3 regions of the Achromobacter pulmonis genome follow, and region 2 is predicted to be linked to each of the others. Evidence: predicted binding sites of a transcription regulator. Region 2 holds the regulator's gene; each other region holds the start of a gene.

Region 1 (3,279 bases), 980 kb from region 2:
TTCCTATTTCAGACCCGGAGACCCCTGCCATGCCCGCCGCCCTGGAACTCATTTCCCAGCATCGTTGTTTCGGCGGCTCGCAGCGCTATTACCGCCACGACTCGGCCGAGATCGGCCTGCCGATGCGGTTCTCGGTGTTCGTGCCGCCCCAGGCCGAGCAGGGGCCGGTGCCGGTACTGTTCTATCTGGCCGGCCTGACCTGCACCGAGGAAACCTTCATGATCAAGGCTGGCGCCCAGCGCCTGGCGGCCGAGCTCGGTGTCATGCTGGTGGCGCCCGACACCAGCCCCCGCGGCGCCAACGTGCCCGGCGAGGATGAAAGCTGGGATCTTGGCACCGGCGCCGGCTTCTACCTGGATGCCACCACCGGCCCCTGGCGCGATCATTACCGCATGGACAGCTACGTGACGCGTGAACTGCATGCCATCGTCACTGGCGTCCTGCCCGGCGATGCGGCGCGGGTCGGCATCTTCGGGCATTCGATGGGCGGTCATGGCGCCCTGGTGCTGGCGTTGCGCAACCCGGGCAAGTTCCGGTCGGTCTCGGCCTTCGCGCCGATCGCCGCGCCCAGCCAATGCCCCTGGGGCAAGAAGGCATTCGGCGCCTACCTAGGTGACAAGCCCGACGATTGGGCCGCCTATGATGCGTCGGCGCTGATGCGCGGCCTGCGCCAGCCGTTTCCCGCGGGCATCCTGGTCGACCAGGGCACGGCCGACCAGTTCCTGGCCGAGCAGTTGTATCCCGAGGTATTCGAGGCGGCCTGCGCCGCCGCCGGCCAGCCGCTGGCGCTGCGCCGCCAGGAAGGTTACGACCATGGCTATTACTTCATCTCGACCTTCATCGAGGATCACATCCGGTTTCACGTCGAGCGGCTTGGAAAACCGGCGGGCTGATGCCTCGCTTCTATACTGGGCGGCCTGCCGTGGCAGGCCCGCGACGCCTGGCGTCCGGGGCCCGACCACGGCGTTCCCCGCATAGGATCGCCTGATTTGATCAACGGAATCGCTCCCTTCGTCTGGATCTTGCTGGCCGCGGTGGTCGTATTCCTGCCGGGCCTGGCGATGCTGTTGGGCCGCGGCGGCCCGCGTGACGAGCGCGGCCGGCGTACCTTCCAGTTCCGCCCGGTGCGGCGCCTGTTCGGCCTGATGCTGCTGCTACTGGGCGGGGTGTCGGGGTTGCTGGCGTTGTCGCTGGTGCAGTTCTTCCGCCTGACCGCCGACGAACCCGTGGCCCGCATCGAGGTGCGCCAGCAGGCTGAGGGTCAGTTCCTGGTCAATGCCAGCGCGTCAGGCGTGGGCGACAAGCCGTACGTGCTCTACGGCGACCAGTGGCAGATCGATGCGCGGGTGGTGCGTTGGCGTCTGCCGGCCCTGATGGCCGGCGCGCCGCCGCTGTACCGCCTGGAACGCCTGTCGGGCCGCTACAGCGACGCCGCGCGCGAGGCATCGGCCACCCGATCCGTCCATGCGCTGGATGACTGGCCGGCGCCGGACCTGGGTTCGCTCAAGCAGCGCTTTCCGAACTGGTTCCCGTTCGTCGATGTCCAATTTGGCAGCGCGGCCTATATGCCGCTGTTCGACGGCGCGAAGTACCAGGTCTATATGGATCCCCGTGGCGCGTTGTTCGTGCGTCCGGACGGCGAGGCCACCGCGGCCGGCCTGAAACGGCTGGGCTGGTAGGCGCAAGCTCCCGGCCGGCGCAGGTCCGGCAACCGGTGTGGATTTAAAATAGGGACATACCGGAAAAACGAAACTTTGACGCGCCGCAATAGTCGAATTAGCACTCCCTTTGCTAGAGTGCTAACATCGAATCCATGTCTTTACCCCTTCGCTTTCCGGAGACCGCCGCAATGAAGCAACCCAGTACCTCGTTGGCCACTTCCGGCAACGCCCTGGCGTTGGCCATCGCCAATCCGGGCGCACTTGGCACCATTGATGCCTACATCTCGGCCGTGAACCGCCTGCCGGTGTTGTCGGCCGAACGTGAAACCGAACTCGGTCGCCGCCTGCGCGACAGCGAAGACCTGGGCGCGGCGCGCGAGCTGGTGCTGTCGCACCTGCGCCTGGTGGTGTCGGTGGCGCGCCAGTACCTGGGCTACGGATTGCCCCATGCCGACCTGATCCAGGAAGGCAATGTCGGCCTCATGAAGGCCGTCAAGCGCTTCGATCCCGAGCGCGGCGTGCGCCTGGTGTCGTTCGCCGTGCACTGGATCAAGGCCGAAATCCACGAATACATCATCCGCAACTGGCGCCTGGTCAAGGTGGCGACCACCAAGGCCCAGCGCAAGCTGTTCTTCAATCTGCGCCGCATGCGCCCGGACGGCCAGACGCTGGATCCGGACCAGGTCGATCACATCGCGCGCGAACTCAACGTGCGCCGCGAAGACGTCAGCGAAATGGAAGTGCGCATGTCCGGCCGCGACATGTCGCTCGAAAACCAGGACGACGATGACGACAGCTTCGCGCCCATCGCCTACCTGTCCGACGACGGCCGCCAGGAACCGACCCGCGTGCTGGAACGCGCCGCGCGCGACCAGTTGCAGAGCGCGGGGCTGTCGAGCGCGCTGGAAGCGCTGGACCCGCGTTCGCGCCGCATCGTCGAAGCCCGTTGGCTGCAGGATGACGGTGGCGCCACGCTGCATGAGCTGGCACAGGAATTCGGCGTGTCGGCCGAGCGTATCCGCCAGATCGAAGCCGCCGCGTTGAAGAAGATGCGTGGCAGCCTGGCTGCCTGATTCCTCGCTGCAAGCATGCCAAGGGCCGCGATCGCGGCCCTTTTCTTTTGCGGTGACACAGGCGTGGCGCCGGGGACGGGCGCCGCCGGGGCCGTTGTAGCGTCAAGCCAATAAATTGATACAAATTCACCCCGAATTAACGCGCGTTTTCAGAAACTTAATGGAGCACGCGCCGCCTAACTTCACGTAGACCGCGAACTTTGGTTGGCAGTCTTGTCATCCGTCTCGGCTTCTCCTCTTTCCCCTCCCCTATGAGACGGATGCTTGCGGGGCACCACGCATATGGTGCCCCGTTTTTTATGCGCGCGCGCAGCGTGCGGCGCTCAAGCCGCCCGCATGCTGTCCGGATCGGGTTGCGTGGCCGTGTGCCACAGCGCATCCTGCACGCGCCGCACGCCGGTGGCCATGGAACCGTCCTGGTAGAGCTTGATCCAGCGGTAGCCGGGCGCCAGGTTGTCGACCACGTGCTTGCCGTCGCGGATGCTGAACTGGAAGCAGGTGGACGGCGTGGCCAGCATGCGCAGGTTGTGGCGGCGGCGGTCGAA
Region 2 (3,279 bases):
CAAGTGTCGTTCCACCAGGCTGGCCAACCCCGCGATCCAGGCCGGATCGTCATTCAGCGCCGGGATGTAACGGAACTGCCGGCCGCCCGCGCCGAGAAAGGCGTCGCGGCACTCCAGGCTGATCTCTTCCAGGGTTTCCAGACAGTCTGCCACAAATCCCGGACACACCACATCCACCTCGGTAACGCCCGAGGCGGCCAGCGCCTTGAGGGTCGGCTCGGTGTAGGGCTCAAGCCAGCGGGCGGTACCGAAACGACTCTGGAAGGTCACTTCGATCTGCTCGCGCGGCAGCGACAGGCGTTGCGACAGCAGCCGCGCGGTCTCCATGCAATCGCGGTAATACGGGTCGCCCAGTTCGATGGAATAGCGCGGCAGGCCGTGGAAACTCATCACCAATCGCTGCGGCTTGCCATGTTCACGCCAATAGGCCTCGATACGGGCGGCCAGCGGATCGAGGTAGGCCGGTTCCTCATGGAAACGCTTGGTGAAGCGCATTTCCGGCTGGTCGCGCAGCCGGCCGGCGTGATGCGTCACGGCATCGACCACGGTGGCGGTGGTGCTGGCGGCATATTGCGGATACAGCGGCACGGTCAGGATGCGTTCGCACCCCTGCGCCCGCAGGCGCGAGATGGCATCGGGAATCGACGGGTTGCCGTAGCGCATACCCAACTCCACCACCGCCTCGACCCCGGCGGCAGCCAGCGTGGCCCGCACGCCCTCGGCCTGGCGCTGGCTGTAGACCATCAGCGGCGAGCCGCCTTCGAGCCAGATGCCGGCATAGCGCGGCGCCAACTTCTTGGGGCGCAGGGTCAACACCAGGCCGTGCAGGATCGGCTTCCAGAGATAGCGCGGGATCTCGATCACACGCGGGTCCGAGAGGAATTCGCCGAGGTACTTGCGGATATCGCGCTTGGTCGGGGTATCCGGGGTACCCAGGTTCACCAGCAGCACGCCGACCTTGGCCGCCGCGCGCGGCGGCGGGTCTTCGTTGAAGGGGTCGTCCTGCTCGGTTTCGGGCAGGTAGCGTTCAGGCCAGAGATACTTGAACAGGCGAAGAAACACAAAAACTCCCCTTCCTCCGCCAGGAGGATGTCGGTTCGAATGGAACTACTGGTTGTGACTGAGGGCGTTGGACAGCAGCCGTGCCGTGATGTCCACGATAGGAATGACGCGCTCGTAGGCCATGCGGGTCGGACCGATCACGCCAAGCGTGCCGACCACCTTGCCGTCCACGCCATAGGGCGCGGTGATCACCGAGACTTCTTCCATCGGCACCAGCTGGGAATCGCCGCCGATATAGATCTGCACGCCCTGGGCGCGGCTGGACACGTCGAGCAACTGCAGCAGATCGGTCTTCTTTTCGAACAGCGAGAACATCTTGCGCAGCCGGTCCATGTCGGAGGCGATGTCGGTGACGTCGAGCAGCTTGCGCTCGCCCGAAATGACCACGGCGTCGCCGTCCTCGGCCGCCTCGGCGCTGGCCTCGACCGCCGCCTGCATCAGGCGCGAGATGTCCTCGCGCAACTGGGCCAGTTCGGTGGACAGGGTGCGCCGCACCGCGTCGAAGGACTTGCCGGCGAAATGCACGTTGAAGAAGTTGCCGGCCTCCAGCAGCTCGGCCTCGGCATAGTCGCGCTGCACGAACAGGATGCGGTTCTGCACGTCGCCGTCGGGGGTGACGATGATCAGCAACACCCGCTTGTCGGACAGGCGGATGAATTCGATCTGGCGAAACACCTGGGCGCGCTTGGGCGTCAGCACCACGCCGGCGAACTGCGTCAGGTTCGACAGCAGCGCCGCCGCCGCATTGACCGCGCGGGTGGGCTCGGCCGCCGCCAGCATGTCGCCCATGTTATGCGGTTCAAGCTGATAGGACTGCACCGCCAGCAGGGAATCGACGAACATGCGATAGCCGCGCGGCGTCGGAATACGCCCCGCCGAAGTGTGCGGACTGTGGATCAGCCCCAATTCCTCCAGGTCCGCCATGACATTGCGGATAGTGGCGGGCGACAGATCGAAGACTTTCGATAGCGTCCGCGAGCCGACTGGTTGCCCATCGGCGATGTAGCGTTCTATCAACGCCTTCAGTAAAGCGCGTGCGCGGTCATCCATACCCCGTATTTTAGGGAATCTTTTCCAATTAAGGCGATTTTTGTCCCGCAAGCCGATATGCGGCCCCATATAATCGGCCAACGGGCCCGATTCCGGGCCGATTCCGTTTTTTGATTCGCCTCGCCACCATGCACTTTCCTATCGTCGCGCTGATCGGCAGATACCAGGACGCCGGCCTGGCCACTCCGTTGAGGGCGCTTGCGCACGCGCTCACGCAGGCCGGGCGGCAGGTGCTGGTCGACGCCGACACGGCCCGCAATACCGGCCTCACGGAATATCCGGTCGCCACCTACGAGCAGATCGGCAAGGATGCCTCGCTGGCGGTGGTCATGGGCGGTGACGGCACGGTGCTGGGCGCCGCCCGCCATCTCGCCCCCTACGGCGTGCCGGTGGTCGGCATCAACCACGGCCATCTGGGCTTCATTACCGACATCCCGGTGCAGGACGCGCACGGCGCCCTGACGCGCGTACTGGAAGGCAACTTCCAGATCGAGGAACGCATGCTGCTGGAAGGCAGCGCCTGGCGCGGCGATCAGCAGATGTACGCGGCCTCGGCGCTGAACGATGTGGTGCTCAACCGCGCCGGGCGCGGCGGCATGATCGAAGTGCGGGTCGAACTCGACGGCGCCTTCATGTACACCCAGCGCGCCGACGGCCTGATCATCGCCACCCCCACGGGCTCGACCGCCTACGCGCTGTCGGCCAACGGTCCGATCCTGCACCCCGGCATGAACGCCATGGTGCTGGTGCCGGTGGCGCCCCAGACCCTGTCCAACCGCCCCATCGTCATTCCCGACACCGGCGTGCTGAACATGACGCTCACCGCCATGGGCCGCGTCGAGGTCGGCGCCAGCGTGCATTTCGACATGCAGACCTGGTCCGACCTGCAGCCCGGCGACCGCATCGTGGTGCAACGCGCGCCGTACACCATCCGATTCGTGCACCCGGAAGGCTACAGCTTCTTTTCCACCCTGCGCCGCAAGCTGCATTGGAACCTGATGCCGCAGGCCACCGACAACGTAGAGTAGTAAGCGCCCCGCCATGCTGCGCACCCTGCACATCCGCGACTTCGTCATCGTCGAGCAGACCGAAATCCATTTCGGCCCCGGCTTCACCGTCTTCTCCGGCGAGACCGGGGCGGGTAAATCCATCCTCATCGACGCGCTC
Region 3 (3,279 bases), 2.0 Mb from region 2:
CCATGCCGCCCATGCCGCCCATGCCGCCGGGCATGGCCGGGGCAGCGGGCTTGTCTTCGGCCAGTTCCACAACGGCGGCTTCGGCGGTCAGCAGCAGGCTGGCGACCGAGGCGGCGTTTTGCAGGGCGGTGCGGGTCACCTTGGTGGGATCCAGCACGCCTTGCTCGACCAGGTCGGTGTACTCGCCGGTCGCGGCGTTGTAGCCGTAGTTGCCCTTGCCTTGCAGCACGGTGTTGACCACGACGCTGGCTTCTTCGCCGGCGTTGGTGACGATGGTGCGCAGCGGCTCTTCGACGGCACGCAGGATCAGCTTGATGCCGGCGTTCTGGTCAGGCGTGTCGCCCTTCAGGTCGGTGATGGCTTGCTTGGCACGCAGCAGGGCCACGCCGCCGCCGGCCACAACGCCTTCTTCCACCGCAGCGCGCGTGGCGTGCAGGGCGTCTTCGACGCGAGCCTTCTTTTCCTTCATTTCGACTTCGGTGGCAGCACCGACGCGAATCACGGCAACGCCGCCGGCCAGCTTGGCCACGCGTTCCTGCAGCTTTTCACGGTCGTAGTCGGAGGTGGCTTCCTCGATCTGGACGCGGATCTGCTTGACGCGCGCTTCGATCGACTTGCTGTCGCCAGCGCCGTCGATGATCGTGGTGTTTTCCTTGCCCACTTCGATGCGCTTGGCCTGGCCGAGTTCGGCCAGCGTGGCCTTTTCCAGCGACATGCCGGTTTCTTCGGAGATCACCGTGCCGCCCGTCAGGATGGCGATGTCTTCCAGCATGGCCTTGCGGCGGTCGCCGAAGCCCGGGGCCTTGACGGCGGTGGTCTTCAGGATGCCACGGATGTTGTTGACCACCAGGGTCGCCAGGGCTTCGCCCTCGACGTCTTCGGCGATGATCAGCAGCGGACGGCTCGACTTGGCGACTTGTTCCAGCACCGGCAGCAGGTCACGGATGTTGCTGATCTTCTTGTCGAAGATCAGGACGAACGGGTCTTCCAGCGCGGCGACTTGCTTTTCCGGGCTGTTGATGAAGTAGGGCGACAGGTAGCCGCGGTCGAATTGCATGCCTTCGACGACGTCCAGCTCGTTTTCCAGCGACTTGCCGTCTTCGACGGTGATGACGCCTTCCTTGCCGACCTTGTCCATCGCGTCAGCGATGATCTGGCCGATCGAGGAATCGCTGTTGGCCGAGATCGAGCCGACCTGGGCGATTTCCTTGCTGGTCGTGACCGGCTTGGATTGCTTCTTCAGTTCGGCGACGGCGGCGGCGACGGCCTTGTCGATGCCGCGCTTCAGGTCGATCGGGTTGAAACCGGCGGCAACGTACTTCAGGCCTTCCTGAACGATGGCCTGGGCCAGCACGGTGGCGGTGGTGGTGCCGTCACCGGCGTTGTCGGAGGTCTTGGAGGCAACGTCCTTGACCAGTTGGGCACCGATGTTCTCGAACTTGTCCTTCAGTTCGATTTCCTTGGCGACGGAGACGCCGTCCTTGGTCACGGTCGGGGCGCCGAACGAGCGCTCCAGCACGACGTTGCGACCCTTGGGGCCCAGGGTGGTCTTGACGGCGTTGGCGAGGACATTCACGCCACGGACGATGCGCACGCGGGCGTCGTCACCGAACAGTACTTGCTTGGCAGCCATTTGTTAGCTTCCTTCGAAAATTCGTTTGAGGCAGGGTTTACAGCACCACGGCGAGGATTTCGTCCTCGCGGATGACGAGCAGCTCTTCGCCATCGACCTTGACGGCCTGGCCGGCGTACTTGCCGAACAGAACCTTGTCGCCAGCCTTCAGGTCGACCGGCAGGATCTTGCCGTCTTCGGTCTTCTTGCCGGGGCCGACGGCCACGACTTCACCTTGATCAGGCTTTTCAGCGGCGCTGTCGGGGATGACGATGCCCGACGCAGTCTTGCGCTCGTTTTCGAGGCGTTTGACGATCACGCGATCGCCCAGGGGACGCAAGGCCATGAGGAACTCCTGTTACTAAAGAAGAAAGTGAATGATCGGTTGGGCCCGGGAGGATTGTTAGCACTCACCGGAGTCGAGTGCTAATTATAGGGATGATGTCGCGGGGTTCAAGGGGGGAGGGGCACGCTGTTACATTTGGGCGAGGTGTCGGGGAAGTGCGTCCCTGTTTTGTCGAATTTCATCGAACTTGAGATTTGGTTCATGGACGTCGAACGCCACTCAACTTGGCAGTTGCGTCATGCCGATTGAGATTAACCAAAATGTGTCGGCCCAAAGCAGATCTGGCACTTGGGTCGATTTCAGCCCCTAAGGTACTTAGCCCCGAGTCCGTTTTTTTTTGAGAATTTCTTGGCACTGGGTCGTCACGGGTGAGCGATAGGCTCAACCCGCTTTCAGAGAACTTCCGCTTTCGACCCGAAGCAGCCCTTAAACCGAAGCCGACCCGTTTGGCCGAGGCGCGCTGAATCAGGTGCGGCCCTGAAGAGCTACGCCTCGGGCTTCTTCGAGAATCCATGTCGCAAATGCCTGAAGCGGCCCTGCACTCAATTCGATTGGCTCGGGAAGAACGAGGCAGAAGTTCTTGGAGACCCCTTTACCGTCCGGCCAGGGCGTTACCAAACGGCCTTGTTCAAGCTCTGTCCCGATGTAAAGGCGCGGCACCAATGCCACGCCCAAGCCGGCTAGCGCTGCCTCAATCAGCATGGAATGGAGATCGTAACGGGCACCGACCGCAGAGTTCGTCAGCACGAAGCCGGACTCTTGGGCATAGAGCTGCCAGGCGTCCGGATTTTGCCGCCTGTGAAGGCGTGGCAGTGCATCCAGTGACGTGTTTGCACCGGCGTCCTCGAGGAGCGCCGGACTGCACACGGGCACCAGCACCTCTTCGAGCAGGTGATGCAGATGCATACCCGCCCACGCGGGATGCTCGAAATGGATGGCGGCATCGAATCCGCTCCCGGCTAGGACGAAGGGGTCCATGCGCTCGGCAAGATGCACAGTGATGTTCGGATGTTTCTGTTGGAATCTTGACAAGCGAGGAATGAGCCATCGCATCGCGAACGTGGGGATGGTGGCAATGTCCAGGCTCGCGCCATCGCTCGGCTGCCCCATCAAGTACTGGCTGTCCCGATCCAGGCGGTCAAGCGATTCGCGGACTTGGGCCGCGTAACGCTCTCCGTTGGGCAGGAGGCGCACACGATTGCCGACCCGCTCGAACAGCGTGACCCCGAGGAAGGCTTCCAGCCTGCCAATCTGGCGACTGATGGCTCCTTCAGTCAGAGACAGTTCCTCTGCCGCGCGCGCGAAGCTGCCGTGGCGGGCG

Evidence for each region. Region 2 encodes HrcA, which represses chaperone genes, less so after heat shock. Its sites were predicted from a motif close to TTAGCACTCNNNNNNNNNGAGTGCTAA; they were not measured.
Region 1: the regulator HrcA is predicted to act here: its motif matches at 1,777-1,803, upstream of rpoH (RNA polymerase sigma factor RpoH).
Region 3: the regulator HrcA is predicted to act here: its motif matches at 2,016-2,042, upstream of groES (co-chaperone GroES).

Annotation. Positions count from the first base shown of each region.
Region 1 covers NZ_JAIFOT010000001.1:1,608,609-1,611,887, reverse strand. The annotation lists gene fghA (S-formylglutathione hydrolase) at 30-893, shown strand; gene K2W61_RS07415 (hypothetical protein) at 990-1,679, shown strand; gene rpoH (RNA polymerase sigma factor RpoH) at 1,850-2,734, shown strand; gene cpdA (3',5'-cyclic-AMP phosphodiesterase) at 3,058-3,279, opposite strand, start outside.
Region 2 covers NZ_JAIFOT010000001.1:627,911-631,189, forward strand. The annotation lists gene hemH (ferrochelatase) at 1-1,062, opposite strand, end outside; gene hrcA (heat-inducible transcriptional repressor HrcA) at 1,108-2,112, opposite strand; gene K2W61_RS02880 (NAD kinase) at 2,241-3,140, shown strand; gene recN (DNA repair protein RecN) at 3,154-3,279, shown strand, end outside.
Region 3 covers NZ_JAIFOT010000001.1:2,672,333-2,675,611, forward strand. The annotation lists gene groL (chaperonin GroEL) at 1-1,633, opposite strand, end outside; gene groES (co-chaperone GroES) at 1,671-1,958, opposite strand; gene K2W61_RS12265 (LysR substrate-binding domain-containing protein) at 2,424-3,279, opposite strand, start outside.